Regions from separate parts of the Microbacterium triticisoli genome, predicted to be linked through region 2. Evidence: riboswitches for the same ligand, from Rfam matches in the RefSeq annotation. Region 2 holds a riboswitch; each other region holds the start of a gene.
What was found. Region 2 has a riboswitch for thiamine pyrophosphate ahead of thiM (hydroxyethylthiazole kinase). Riboswitches for the same ligand answer to the same signal wherever they lie in the genome.
Positions count from the first base shown of each region.

Region 1 (4,660 bases), 1.6 Mb from region 2:
GCTCGACGCTCGCGCGCACCTCGCGGACACCGGCGGGGTCCAGGTTGGCCGTGGGCTCGTCCAGCAGCAGCAGCCCGGGGCGCATCGCGAGCGCGCCGGCCAGCACGAGCCTCTGCTTCTGCCCGCCCGACAACGCCTTGGTCGCGCGGGTCAGCGGGACGATGAGTCCGGTCGCCTCCAGAGCCTCGGCAACGCGGCCGGGAATCTCGGATGCCGGCACACCGAGGTTCTCGCATCCGAACGCGACGTCGTCGCCGACCTTGGACAGCACCACTCCGGCGTCCGGGTCCTGCAGAACCAGCCCCGTGCGGCCCCGAGCGGATTCGGGGGCCGCGCCGTCGATCCGCAGGGACCCGGTGCGCTGCCCCTCGTCGGCGTCGCCGAGCACGCCGGCGAGACCGGCGAGCAGCGTCGACTTGCCCGCACCGGACGCGCCGAGCAGCAGCACACGCTCGCCCGGTTCGATCGTGAACGTGACGTCGCTGACGGCCGGACGCCTGCGGCCCGCGTACTTCCAGCCCCAGCCCTCGGCCTGGACGCGGGCGGGGGCGTTCATACTCAGCTCAGACCTCGCGGACGAGCTCTCGCCCGGCCGCGAATCTGTTCAGCGCCCCCGTGACGGCGAGGGCTCGGACGAGCAGCCACCCGACCACGCCGGCGAGGATCGCCCCCGAGATCACGAGAGTGGTGAGGTAGATCGCGTTGAACTCGAGCGACTTCAGGATGTTCGGCGAGCTGCCGTAGAACAGCTCGAACACCCATGCGGCTGCCGCGGCACCGACGCCGGCGAGCATCGCGACCACGATGCCGAAGCGGCGGTAGAAGAACAGTGCGAAGATCAGCTCGGCTCCCAGCCCCTGGACGATACCCGACAGCACGGTGGAGACGCCCCACACGTTGCCGATCAGCATCGAGACGATCGCCGCGACGACCTCGACGACGAAGGCCGCGCCGGGCTTGCGGATCACGAGCCCGCCGATGACGCCGCCGATCAGCCAGATGCCGACGGCGATGCCGCCGAGGCCAGGGGTCAGCGCGTCGGCGGCGCCGAACCAGGCCCCGCCGATGATGTTCCATCCCCAGAACAGCAGACCGACCGCGACGCCGAGGACGGCGGCGACGACGATGTCGACGACCCGCCAGCGGTGCGGGCTGGTCGCAGCGGATGCGGGGGTGGTGGCGGCATTCTTCGCTTCGTGGGAAGCGGATGCGGACGTGGACGTGCTCATCTGTTCTCCTCCCTGCGCCGGCATGATCCGGATCAGGTTCGACGGTCGAAGCGCGGATCGCTTCCTCTCAGCCCGGCTCGCCGGACTCCCGTGGGTTGTGGGGTCGATCTTACTCCTCGGCCAATGCGGCGTTGTCACATACGGGTTCGGTACCGTATTCAAGTGACCCTCGATGAGCAGACCGACGGCGGCGGCGCCCTGACGCGTCGCGAGCACCGACGGCGCACCGGGGCCATCCCGACGGTCGTGGACGCCGACCTCGACGCCGCGGCCTCCGAAGTCGCCGCTGCCGAGGTCGTCTCGGAAGCCGAGATCGTCGCGGAGACCGCCGCGGTCGACGACGGTACGACTGAGGACGCGGATGCCACCCGTGCGATTCCGGTGACGACCGGTTCGTCCGCCGTGAACGCATCCGAACCGGAGGCCTCTGCCGAGTCCGGCCATTCGGACACCGCGCGAAGCGGCGCCGTAGTCGGCTCCGGGACGAACGTGTCCGCGGACGTCCCGTTCGAAGGCGAGCCTGCCGAGGCGATCGATACCCGTGGCGCTCCGTCTGCGCCGGGCGCACGTGCATCGGACGCGTCCGGGACCACCACGTCCGAGCTCTCTGACTCCGGCGTGGTCGTCGCCGCAGGTTCCGCGCCGCCCATGTCCGCGGCCGCCGCATCCGTGCCGACCGAGGTCGCGCCCCCCGAGGACGACGCCGCGCTGTCGTCGCTGCTCACGGAGCAGGATGATCAGGCGGAGCCGCAGGCCGCCTGGGCCGATGAGAACTCGCCGCCGACCGCACTGCTGTGGGTGGACCCGGCCGCCGTTGAGGCCGCCACCCAGGCCGCACCGCTCGAGGCGCAGAGCACGGACGACGCCCCCGACCTGCTCGTCGGTGCTCCACGGCGCGGATTCCTGCAACCGGGCATCCTCATCCCGCTGGGGACGCTGGTCGCCCTCGGTGTGGCGTACACGGCGACCGTGCTGCTCTGGCCGTTGCACGAACTGCCGCCCACCATCGAAGCCGTCACGGTCGAGCCCGCAGCCGCCGGGGCCGCCGCGCTCACGTGGCCTGCGACCGGGAGCGCGGGAGTGAGCGTCGCGGGCGTCGGTGCCGCGGCATCCACGCCGGAGGCCGCCCCGATCGCCAGCATCACCAAGGTCGTCTCCGTGATGATGGTGCTCGACGCCATGCCGCTGCAGCCCGGCGAGCAGGGGCCGGAGTTCGCGTTCGACCGCGGCGACTCCCGCGAATACTGGTCGTACCTGCGGGATGACCAGTCGGCGCTGGATGTTCCGGTCGACGGCGTGCTGACCGAGTACCAGATGCTGCAGGGCATCCTGCTGGGATCGGCCAACAACTACATCGATCGTCTCGCCGAGGAGATCTGGGGATCGGACCGCGAGTTCGCCGCCGCGGCCGAGGCATGGCTGTCCGCCCGCGGCCTGGACGAGATCGACATCGTCACCCCCTCCGGTCGCAACGAGAACAACGTCGCCTCCCCGGAGTCTCTGACCGCTCTCGCCTCGATCGCCATGGCGCATCCCGTCTTCGCGGAGATCGTCGGAACCCGGTCGGTCGACCTGGCCGGTGCGGGTCTGGTCACGAACTCGAACGGCCTCCTCGCCGACCCAGGTTTCGTGGGCCTCAAGACTGGTTCGCTGGACGGCGACTACAACCTGCTCAGCGGCAAGGACGTCACGGTCGGCGACACGGACGTCCGCATCTATGCGGCGGTGCTCGGTCAGAAGAACAACGACGAGCGCCTCGCCGCCAGCCGGGCGCTGTACGCGCAGGTCGAGGAGCAACTGAACGCGCAGGGTCCCGCCGTCGACGCCGGCACTGTCGTCGGCCAGGTCAGCACCGCCTGGGGTGCGAGCTCGGACATCGTGACGGATGCCGATGCGAACGTCGTGCTCTGGAACACGGCGGCACCGACTGCCGAGGTGACCTTCGACCTCGGAGAGACCAGGGACACCGAAGCCCCCGTGGGGTCCGTCATCGTCACCGGCCCGGTGAACGCGACGGAGGTTCCCGTCGTGCTGGCCGACGAGATCGAAGGCCCGAGCGCGTGGTGGCGACTGACGCACCCGTTCGAGCTGCTCGGCATCACGAGCTGACGCGGAAATCGCGCCCGAGGTGGCACACGTGGTCGCTTCACCGTGCCGGACACGACCACACGCGACCCCTCCCGGCGCCCCGGGCGCCCACGCAGACCGGGCTGTCGCGATTGGTCGCCTCACCACCCCCGATATGACCAGGTGCCCCGGCGCCCGGACGCGACGGAGGGCCGCCACCCCGTGGGGTGACGACCCTCCGTCTGCGGGTCAGGCCCGCTCGGACTCCGACTCGGCCTCGGCCGCTTCCTCTGCCTCGCCGGTCACGACGACCGGGGTTGCGGTGAGCGCCTCTTCGGCATCGATGTCGGTCGCGGCCTGCTCGAACTGCGACTGGTACAGGCGCCAGTAGGCTCCCTGCGCAGCGATGAGCTCGTCGTGCGTGCCCTTCTCGACGATGTCGCCGTGCTCCATCACGAGGATGAGGTCGGCGTCGCGGATCGTCGACAGACGGTGCGCGATCACGAACGAGGTTCGGCCCTGACGCAACGCAGCCATGGCGTGCTGCAGCAGCAGCTCGGTGCGGGTGTCGACGGCGCTCGTCGCCTCATCGAGGATGAGGATCGACGGCTGCGACACGAACGCCCTGGCGATCGTGATGAGCTGACGCTCACCCGCCGACACGTTCGAGGCGTCCTCGTCGAGAACCGTCTCGTAGCCCTCGGGAAGTGCGTGGACGAACCGGTCGACGTAGGTCGCCTTCGCCGCCGCCAGCACCTCTTCGTCGGTCGCCGTCGCACGACCGTACCGGATGTTCTCCAGGATCGATCCGGCGAACAGCCACGGATCCTGCAGCACCATTCCCGTGCGCGAGCGCAGGTCGGAACGCGTGAGCGCTGCGATGTCCTGACCGTCGAGCAGGATGCGCCCGCCGCTCAGCTCGTAGAAACGCATGATCAGGTTGACGAGGGTCGTCTTGCCTGCACCCGTCGGCCCGACGATCGCGACCGTCTGGCCGGGCTCCACGCGGAACGACAGGTCGTTGATCAGCGGACGCTCCGGCGTGTACGAGAACGACACGTTCTCGAACTCGATGACACCCTTGCCCTGCTTGATCTGCGGGGCGTCCTCGTCGTCGGCCTCCTGCTCGTCGGCATCGAGGAAGTCGAACACCCGCTCCGCCGAAGCAGTACCGGACTGCACGACGGCCGCCATGCCGCCCAGCTCGCTCAGCGGCTGCGTGAACTGCTGCGAGTACTGGATGAACGCCTGTACGTCGCCGAGACGCAGCTGGCCGCTGGCGACCATCAGACCACCGAGCACCGCGATGCCGACGTAGGTGAGGCTGCCGACGAAGGTCATGGCGGGCATGATGATGCCCGACA
Region 1 covers NZ_CP107546.1:281,463-286,122, reverse strand. Annotated here, with positions in the region: gene OED01_RS01425 (ABC transporter ATP-binding protein) at 1-556, opposite strand, end outside; gene OED01_RS01420 (ECF transporter S component) at 564-1,229, opposite strand; TPP riboswitch at 1,222-1,331, opposite strand; gene OED01_RS01415 (D-alanyl-D-alanine carboxypeptidase) at 1,392-3,338, shown strand; gene OED01_RS01410 (ABC transporter ATP-binding protein) at 3,546-4,660, opposite strand, start outside.
Region 1: it holds a riboswitch for thiamine pyrophosphate, as region 2 does, so the genes downstream of both, OED01_RS01420 (ECF transporter S component) here and thiM (hydroxyethylthiazole kinase) in region 2, are expected to answer to the same signal.

Region 2 (4,660 bases):
GAACGCCGGGTCCGCATAGGTGGCGAGCCATGAGGCGTACGGATGCCGCGGATCGCGCGCGTACGCGCCGAACTCGCCCGCGTGCAGACGCCGGCCGAGGTCCGTGTACAACCAGAAGCACGGCAGGACCGCTGCGATCAGCTCGGCGTACTCGCCCCCGAACGCGACGGAGCGCAAGTGGTCCAGATACGCCGTGGTGGTCGCGGACGGTTCGGCGCGGAACGTCGCCGATGTGACCCCGCGATCCGGGGTCAGCCACGACGCGTGCAGCTCGAGTTCGCCGACGATCGACCCATGGGCGGAGTTGGCCCAGAACGCCTGCTCTGCAGAGGTCGGTGCCCGCCGCGCCGCCTCGGCGAGGACCCGCGCGTATTCACGGAGGTACAGCGCGTCCTGACCGAGATAGAACACGAACGGCTCGCGCTCGAGCGTTCCGTCGGCGAGGCCGCGGATGAACGCGAGCTCGTCGATGCCGTCGCGGATGCCGCGGATGCGGACCCACCAGTCGTCGGCGATCTGCGCTGACGACGGGCGGGTCTCGAGGCCGCCTCTGCCCCACAGCCCCGCGAAATGGTTGATCGGGCCGTGGCCGGCGCCGACGCGCAGCGGATCGCTCTCCCGGATCGACTCGCGCAGCCAGGTCCGAGCCCCCGCGACCGCCTGTCGCGGGTCATCCCCGCCTGCGAGCCGCGTGGCGACCGCGGACGACAGCGAGCATCCGGTGCCGTGCGTGTTGGCTGTCGCGATCCGCGCACCGGGGAACTCGTGCACAGTGACCCTGTCGGCGTCGACGAGCGCGTCCGGGGCCTCGTCTCCCGGAAGGTGACCGCCCTTGACCAGGACGGCGGCACCGATGCGCTCCGACAGCGTCCGTGCCGCGGCGAGCGCGTCGGTCCAGCCGTCGACCGCGCGACCTGCCAGGACCTCGAGCTCGGCGAGGTTCGGCGTCACCAGGTGCGAGCGCGTGAGGAGTGCGCCGAGGGCCTCTTCGGCATCCGCGTCGAGAAGTCGGTCGCCGCTCGTGGCGACCATCACCGGATCCACGACCACGATCGCCGGCCGCTGCGCGTCGAGCCAGTCGATCACGGTCCGGATCACGTCGGCGTTCGCAAGCATGCCGATCTTCACCGCGTCGATCACGATGTCGTCCGAGAGCGCATCGAGCTGGTCGCGGAGGAAGGAGGGCGGCGGCACGTGCACGGCCCGCACGCCCTGCGTGTTCTGCGCGGTCAGCGCGGTGACGGCTGCCATGCCGTAGCCGCCGTTCGCGGCGATCGACTTGAGATCCGCCTGGATCCCCGCGCCGCCGGACGGGTCGCTGCCGGCGATGCTCAGCACCCGCGGCGCGGACCCTGAACGCCAGCGCCGCACGAACTCGGCGGCCGCGGTGCGCGGGTCGTCCGCGGCGCAGAGCGCCGACACGACCGCGACACCGGCCGCTCCCGCATCCCGCAGAGCGATGGTGTCGTCGAGTCCGACGCCGCCGATCGCGACGCACGGCAACGGACTCGCGACGGCGAACGCCTGGAACCCGTCGATCCCGAGCGGCGCAGGATGGTCGGGCTTCGTGCGGGTGGGGCGGATGACGCCGACGCCGAGATAGTCCACGGTTCCCGCGGGCAGCGCGCGCACGGCTTCCAGATGCGCCGGGTTGTTGGCCGTCAGGCCGATGAGCGCATCCGGGCCGAGCAGCTCTCGGGCGCGGATCACGGAGGCGTCGCGCTGTCCGAGGTGCACGCCGTCCACGCGCGCGCCCAGCGCACGCGCAGCGAGCGCCGCCTCGAGGCGATCATTCACGACGAGCGGCACGCGTCCGTCGATCACCTGCGACAGTGCGACGAGCTGGGCCGTGATCTCGGCATCCGTCGCCGTCTTGTCGCGCAGCTGGACGATGCGCACGCCGCCGTCCACGGCCTGCCTGACCGTCTCGACGACGCCGCGTTCGCCGCAGAGCGCAGGGTCGGTCACGAGGTAGAGCGACAGGTCCACGGTCATCGGGTCGCCTCCTCGATGCGTGCCGCGACGGCGAGGTCGTCCGAGTCGATGGCGGCGAGCGCGTCGAGCAGGGCGACGGCGAAGGTCCCTGGGCCCTCGGCTCGGGTCGCCGCCCGCTCGGCGGCGATCGTGTACACCAGGTTCGCGGCGGCGACGGCCGTCAGCGCGTCGGCATCCGACTCCCGAGCGGTGCCGAGGAACGCGGCCATCACCGCACCGAGCGCGCATCCGCCGCCCGTCACCCTCGTCAGCAGGGCATCACCGTTCGCGATGCGGATCACCCGCCGGCCATCCGTGATCAGATCCACAGGACCCGACACTGCGACGACGCTGCTGTGACGCTCGGCGAGCGTGAAAGCGGCGTCCGCGGCGGCATCCGTCGTGTCGGTCGTATCGACGCCGCGCCCGCCACTGCCGACACCTGCCAGGGCGAGGATCTCGGACGCGTTCCCACGGATCGCGGTGGGGCGCAGCGCGACGAGCTCGTGGGCGAGACCGGTGCGCACGGGCAGGACACCGATCGCCACAGGGTCAAGCACCCATGGTGTACCGCCCTCGGCGGCTCCGTCGACCGCTTCTCGGGCGGCCGCGCGCTGTTCGGATCGCGGAGAGCCCAGGTTGATGAGCATCCCGGACGCCATCGAGGCGAACATCCCTGCCTCGTCGACGATGTCGACCATGGCGGGGGCCGCACCGAGGGCGAGCAGCACGTTCGCGGTGAAACCGGTCACCACCGCGTTCGTGATGCAGTGGGTCAGCGGAGGAGCCGCGCGCAGCTCCTCGAGGAGGGTCGCGGCCTCGGTCACGAGGCCGGTTTCGGAAATCGGACGCAGAAGATCGCTCAACGCGACATCCCTTCGCTAGTACGAACTAGATCAGGTTCGACGGGTCTGTTCTCAGCCGCGGTCGCGGCACCCCGTGTCACTGCCTCGCAGTCTAGTGCGACCGATCGGTCATCCCTTCGCCCACGGCATCGGACGACCCTCGGCGCGCTCCGAGTCGTCGGGCAGGTGCGGGAGCTGCTCGCCGCCGGCGCGGATGCACAGCCAGCGCAGTTCGCCGTCGCTGTCCGGCCGCGCACGCCATGTGCGCCAGACGCCCTGGCCGACGCGGATGACCGTGCCCGCCTCGACCTCGACGACGTCGTCGTCCAGTCCCATCTGTCCGCGTCCGGCGAGGAACACGTACAGCTCTTCGACACGCTCGTGCGTGTGCCAGTAGCCGGCTTCCTCGCCCGCTAGCAGGGCGTTGGCGGTCATGCCGATGTACTGCATCGTCAGCTCGTGATCGACCACGCGACGTCCGTCGCGCGAACGCGACGGCGCGAATCCGCCGAAATGGTCGCGCCATGCGTCCGGTGCTCCGATGCTGATCACTTCGTAGTCGCTCATGCGATGCGCTCTCCGCTCTGCTGTGGTTCGGTGTGGCCGGTGGCGATGCGGTGGGTCCAGCCCGTGTCTGTCCGCTCGTACACGAGGCGCAGATGCCGTCGATCGACGGCCCCCTGCCAGAATTCGACGCGATCGGGGACGAGCCGCCAGAGCAGCCAGTCCTCCGGGGCGATGCCGTCGCGCGCGGCGGGCGACCGCGCGGCGAGATCCGCCGCACTGTCGGCGGCATCCGCCTGGACGACCGAACCGCGCACCCGTACGGCGCGCATCACCGGCTGCCACCAGAAATCCAAGGCGGCCACCGGCCGCGCGGCCAGCTGCTCGGCCTTTCGGGACGCGCGATGACCGGCGAACGCCCAGCCGCGGCCTCCGACGTCCTTGAGGATCACGGTCCTGGCGTCCGGTGCTCCCTCCGCATCGACGGTCGCGAGCGTCATGGCGTGCGGCTCAGGGACGCCGGCCTGGACCGCTCCGACGATCCACTCGACGAACAGCGTCTCCGGATCGTCCGGCACGGCGGCCGGATCCGGATCCGGAGGTGTGCCGGTGAGCGAGGGCAATCCGCGCAGCCAGTCGGCCGGAGAAGTCGTCATGCGTCCATCCTGGCGCAGGCGGCTCAGGTGCGGGCCGCGTCGGCGAGTGCCGCCACGCGTGCCGCCGCCTCGGACACGCGAGCCGCGAAGCGGGGATCCGACTCGGCGCGGACCACCAGGGCATCGATGATCAGCCCCGCTGTCTCAGGAGTGGACCCGGCGATCGTCAGCACCATGTCCGCGCCGGCGGCGACCGCGGTGACGGCGTTCGCGACGGGGTCGGCATAGGCCGGATCGCCGGACGAGAGCAGCATGCCGAGGTCGTCGGTCACCGCGACGCCCTCGAACCCGAGTTCGTCGCGGAGCACGCCGTACCACTCCGGCGACAGCGTCGCCGGAAGCGGGGACACCTCGGTGAACCTCAGGTGCCCCATCATGACGAGCTCCGCACCGGCGTCGATGCCGGCGCGGAACGGAAGCGCGTCGACGGTTCGCCATTCGGCCAGCCCCATCCCGGTCGTCGGGATGCTGTGGTGCGAGTCCCCCTCGGCCGCGCCGTGCCCGGGGAAGTGCTTGAGGGTCGTGGCGACGCGTCCGCGCTCCCCCGCGACGATGGCCGCGACACGATCGGCGACCGCCTGCGCGTCGGTGCCGTAGGACCTGCTGTGGATGAAGGAGCCGTCGGAACGCGGCACGTCGGCGACGACGCCGAAGTTGATGTCGATCCCCGCGTCGTCCAGC
Region 2 covers NZ_CP107546.1:2,097,142-2,101,801, forward strand. Annotated here, with positions in the region: gene thiD (bifunctional hydroxymethylpyrimidine kinase/phosphomethylpyrimidine kinase) at 1-1,995, opposite strand, end outside; gene thiM (hydroxyethylthiazole kinase) at 1,992-2,840, opposite strand; TPP riboswitch at 2,831-2,924, opposite strand; gene OED01_RS10380 (cupin domain-containing protein) at 2,949-3,386, opposite strand; gene OED01_RS10385 (pyridoxine/pyridoxamine 5'-phosphate oxidase) at 3,383-3,979, opposite strand; gene OED01_RS10390 (glycoside hydrolase family 3 N-terminal domain-containing protein) at 4,003-4,660, opposite strand, start outside.

Region 3 (4,660 bases), 890 kb from region 2:
ACCACGCCGGGCTCGCGGATGCGGTCTCCGCCGAGCTGGACCGCGCGGGCGGCCGAGTGCAGGCCGGTTTCGTGCGCTGACGAATCGGACGGGCCATGATGGCTACATGACGGAGAAGATCGACTTCAAGAAGTCCGTCGACGCCTACCGGGCACGCTCGGGCGCCTTCCGCATCGTCGACGTCCCGCCTCTGCAGTACCTGATGATCGACGGCCATGGCGATCCGAACGCGGCGCCAGAGTTCACGACCGCCGTCGAGGCGCTGTACCCACTCGCCTACACCCTGAAGTTCGCCAGCAAGCGCGAACTCGACCGCGACTTCGTGGTGATGCCGCTGGAGGGGCTCTGGTGGGCAGAGGATCATGCCGCGTTCACGACGGCGCGTGACAAGTCGCAGTGGTCGTGGACCCTCCTGCTCATGCAACCGGACTGGGTCGACGACGCCCTCTTCGCGGATGCCGTGGCGACGGCATCCGCGAAGAATCCGACCGCGCGCATCGGCGAGGTGCGGCTCGAGCGCCTGACGGAAGGCCTGTGCGTGCAGACGCTCCACGTGGGCGCCTTCGACGACGAGGCCCCAGTGCTGGAGCGCATGCACGACGAGTTCATCCCGCAGAACGCGCTGTCGCTGACCGGGCGACACCACGAGATCTACTTCAGCGATCCGCGCAAGGGCGACCCTGCCAAGCGGCGCACGATCCTCCGCCAACCCGTCACCCGAGGAGACGAGACGTCATGACCGACCTGACCGGACTGCTGGACGACCACGTCGCCCGAGGTACCGCGCCCTGGATCATCGTGGCCGACGGCACGGCGGACGGACGCCTCGACATCACCACCGCCGGAGACGTCGCCGACGACGCGATCGTCCGGATCCAATCGATGACCAAGGCGGTGACGGCGGTCGCGGCCCTGCGCCTCGTCGCGGACGGACGCCTCGGTCTGGACGATCCCGTGGAGCGGTGGCTGCCCGAGCTGGCGGACCGGCGCGTGCTGCGGACGCCGATCTCTCCGCTGACGGACACCGAACCGGCGAACGCCCCGATCACGGTTCGCCATCTGCTCACCAACACCTCCGGATACGGCATGGTCGCGACGCCCTCACCGCTGAAGGACGCGATGATCGCGAACCGGACAGAAGCGTCGCAGGAGGCCGTCGCACTGGGCGCGCAGGACTGGCTGAACGCGCTCGCCGAGCTTCCGCTGGCGTTCAACCCAGGCCAGGGCTGGCGCTACCACCATTCGTTCGGCATCCTCGGCATCCTGCTCTCGCGACTGACCGGAGGTCCGCTCGAGGCGCACCTGACGACGGACGTGTTCGAGCCGGTCGGGATGGTCGACACCCGTTTCACCGTTCCGGCGCAGGACGCCGATCGGTTGCCCGCCGCGTACGGGCGCGATGGCGACGGGACCCGGTACGAGATCGAGCCGCGTGCCGGCGGTTTCTATGTCTCCCCCGCCCCGTTCGATGTCAGTCACGCCGAGCTCGTCTCGACCGCGCGCGACTACGCGGCGTTCGCGCGGATGCTCGCCGCGGGCGGCAGGATCGACGGCCGTTCGTTCGTCTCCCCCGAGCTGCTCGCCGAACTGCGGACCGATCGGATACCCGACGCGCTGAAGACCCCGGACAGCTTCTTCCCCGGGTTCTGGGACGGTCTGGGCTGGGGTTACGGCGTGGCGGTCGTGACGGCAGGCGAGCATGCGGGACGCTTCGGCTGGTCCGGCGGGCTCGGCACCGACTTCTTCATCGACCCCGACGGGACGTTCCGGATCGTGTTGACGCAGATGGAGATGGGACCCGCCGTCATGGCGCTGTTCGACGACCTGCAGGGGTCGCCGGGCCGCTGAACGGCTCAGCCGATCGCGACGCCGATCGCCGTCGCGATGACCGCGAGCAGCGGCAGCGTGCCCTGCATGGTCGCCGCACGCGCCTTGGAGCGGTCCGACAGGATCAGCACCAGCGCCGCCGCCAGCATCATGCCGGTGCCGGCGAAGACGAGCGTGAGTCCGACGGTGGTCGCCCCGACGATGTACATCCCGACACCGAGGAACGCCGTGAGCGCGAGGAACAGGTTGTAGAAGCCCTGGTTGAAGGCGAGCGCCTTCATCGTCTCGGCATCCGCCTCGCTCGCGACGCCGAACACCTTCCGTGTCGACGGCTCCGTCCACTTCAGCGACTCGAGGGCGAAGATGAAGACATGGAAGGCGGCTGCCGCTGCGGCGAGGATGAGCCCTGCGATGATCATGCTCTGATTCTGTCGTCTTTCGCTGCCTCCTGGGCCGCGACGGGCCGATCGACCGGGCGTGCGATCACGGCGCCAACCACTCCGAGGGCCGCGGCGACGATCATGATCGCCGCCACCGGCCACCAGTGTCCCGTCGCCGCGACCAGTGCCGTGGCCGCGAGCGGCGTCAGCCCTCCACCGATGACCCCGGCGATCTCGCGGCCGATCGAGATACCGGAGTAGCGGCGGCGCGCGGGGAAGAGCCCTGCGAACCACAGCGGCTGCACGCCGTCGGCCGCCGCGTTCACGATGCCGATCGTGACGGCGACCACCCCGATGATCGCCGCCGCGCTGCCGCCGTCGAGGATGAGGAACAGGGGAACGGCGAGCAGGCCGAGCCCGGCGAGGCTGCACGCCGTGAGCGTCGTCATGCCGATCCGCTCGCCGAGCGCACCCCAGACGGGGCACATCACCGCGGCGAGCGCCGCCGCGACCAGCACTGCCGTCAGGGAAACCTGAGCCGAGAATCCCAGCACCGTCGTCGCATAGCCGAGGAAGAACACCGTGATCGTGTAGAAGCAGGCGTTCTGCCCCGTCCGTACGAGCACGACCGAGATCACGTTCCGCGGCGCGCTGAGCGCCTCACGCAGAGGTCGCCGCCGCTCGACGCCGTCATCACCGGCGAGGAACTCCGGGGACTCCGTCACGCGGCGCCGCAGCACGAGCCCGACGACGACGAGCAGGATGCTGGCCAGGAACGGCATCCGCCAGCCCCACTCGAACAGCGCCGCCTCGTCCAGCAGTGCGACCACCACGACGAAGGCGAGATTGCCGAGGATGAGGCCGACGTACAGGGAGGCCGCGACGATCCCGCCCCGCAGACCGCGCCCGCGCGGGGCGTGCTCGAGCGCCATCAGTATCGCACCCGGCCACTCTCCGCCTGCCGCCAGGCCCTGGACGAAGCGCAGCGCGACCAGTGCGATCGGCGCGAGCACACCGATCTGCGCGTATCCGGGCAGCAGACCGATGCACACCGTGGCGAGGCCCATCACCAGCAGCGTCGCCGTGAGGACCGGCCGGCGCCCGAACCGGTCCCCGAGGGACCCTGCCAGCAGACCGCCGAGCGGACGGGCGATGAATCCGGTCGCGAACGTGGCGAACGACAGCAGGATGCCGATCAACGGGTCCTGGGCCGGGAAGAAGACCACGGGGAAGACCAGCGCGGCCGCCGTGCCGTAGAGGAAGAAGTCGTACCACTCGAAGGCGGTGCCTGCCGCGGCGGCCGCTAGCGCGAGCCTGCCTCGCCCGGCAGGGCGCTCTGTGGTCGGGTGGACGGGCTCGATGAGTGCGTGCGTGTGCATCGCGACATCCCTTCGCTAGTACGAGCTAGATCAGGTTCGACGGGTGTGATCTCAGCCGCGCGTGCGGCACCCCGTGTCACTGCAGACGAGCTTAGCTATACGAGGAAGATCGGCAGCATCCCCGGGTTGTGCGCGTGCACGAGCACGGCGAACACGACGGCATCGAAGAGCAGGTGCACCGTGACGACGTACGCCAGCGAGTGCGTGCGCAGGAAGATGAATCCCTGCAGCAGCGCGAACGGGATCGTGAGCAGCGGACCCCACTCGCGATAGCCCAGCTCCCACAGGAACGACACGAAGACCACGGCCTGCAGGACATTCGCCACGGCGTCGGGGAAGTGGCGACGCAGCAGCGCGAAGACCGTGCAGATGAAGAACAGTTCGTCCCAGATGCCCACGGCGCCGACACCGACGAAAAGTCGGAGGATGAGCTCCGGGGTGTCGACGACGGGCCAGTTCTGGTAGACGCCGCTGGTGATGAAGTAGAACGGCAGAATGAGCCACCCCAGTGCCAGGACTGCCGCGAGCCAGCCCCACTGCAGTCGACCCCAGCGCTGTCCTGTGCGCCACGGGAACGAGATCGCACGGTCGCGGTAGACGTACCGCGAGACGAGGTAGGGGACGACCACGGCTCCGCCGAGGGCCAGCGTGAAGCGCAGCATGGCGAGGTTGTCCAGCTCGGCCGCGAGCGGGATGACGCTCACGATGAGCATCCCGATCGCGATGAGCGACAGGTCCCGCGTCAGCGACGGCGCGGCTACCGTCACGGCGCGCCGCTCGAGCATCCATGCCGCTCCGACACCTGCGGCCAGCAGCACCCAGCCGAGCCACGCCCACTGCACGACGAAGAAGGCCGGCGCCGCGAGGCAGACCAGCGCAGCGGGTGCGATCCCCCAGCGGGACCGGACGACGGTCGTGCTCACGCGCGCGGCTTCCGGCGGTACGTGAGATCGCGGATCTCGCGCCCCTTCGTGATTCCCTTGCGCTCGAACGCGGTCATGGCACGGCCGTCGAAGCGATCGCCCCACTCCCCCTCGAACGCGCGCTCGAACAGCGGCTCGGCGTCCAGCACCT
Region 3 covers NZ_CP107546.1:1,210,157-1,214,816, reverse strand. Annotated here, with positions in the region: gene OED01_RS05985 (nucleotidyltransferase domain-containing protein) at 1-80, shown strand, start outside; gene OED01_RS05980 (GyrI-like domain-containing protein) at 107-739, shown strand; gene OED01_RS05975 (serine hydrolase domain-containing protein) at 736-1,848, shown strand; gene OED01_RS05970 (DUF1304 domain-containing protein) at 1,854-2,246, opposite strand; gene OED01_RS05965 (MFS transporter) at 2,243-3,586, opposite strand; TPP riboswitch at 3,577-3,670, opposite strand; gene OED01_RS05960 (CPBP family intramembrane glutamic endopeptidase) at 3,682-4,509, opposite strand; gene trmB (tRNA (guanosine(46)-N7)-methyltransferase TrmB) at 4,506-4,660, opposite strand, start outside.
Region 3: it holds a riboswitch for thiamine pyrophosphate, as region 2 does, so the genes downstream of both, OED01_RS05965 (MFS transporter) here and thiM (hydroxyethylthiazole kinase) in region 2, are expected to answer to the same signal.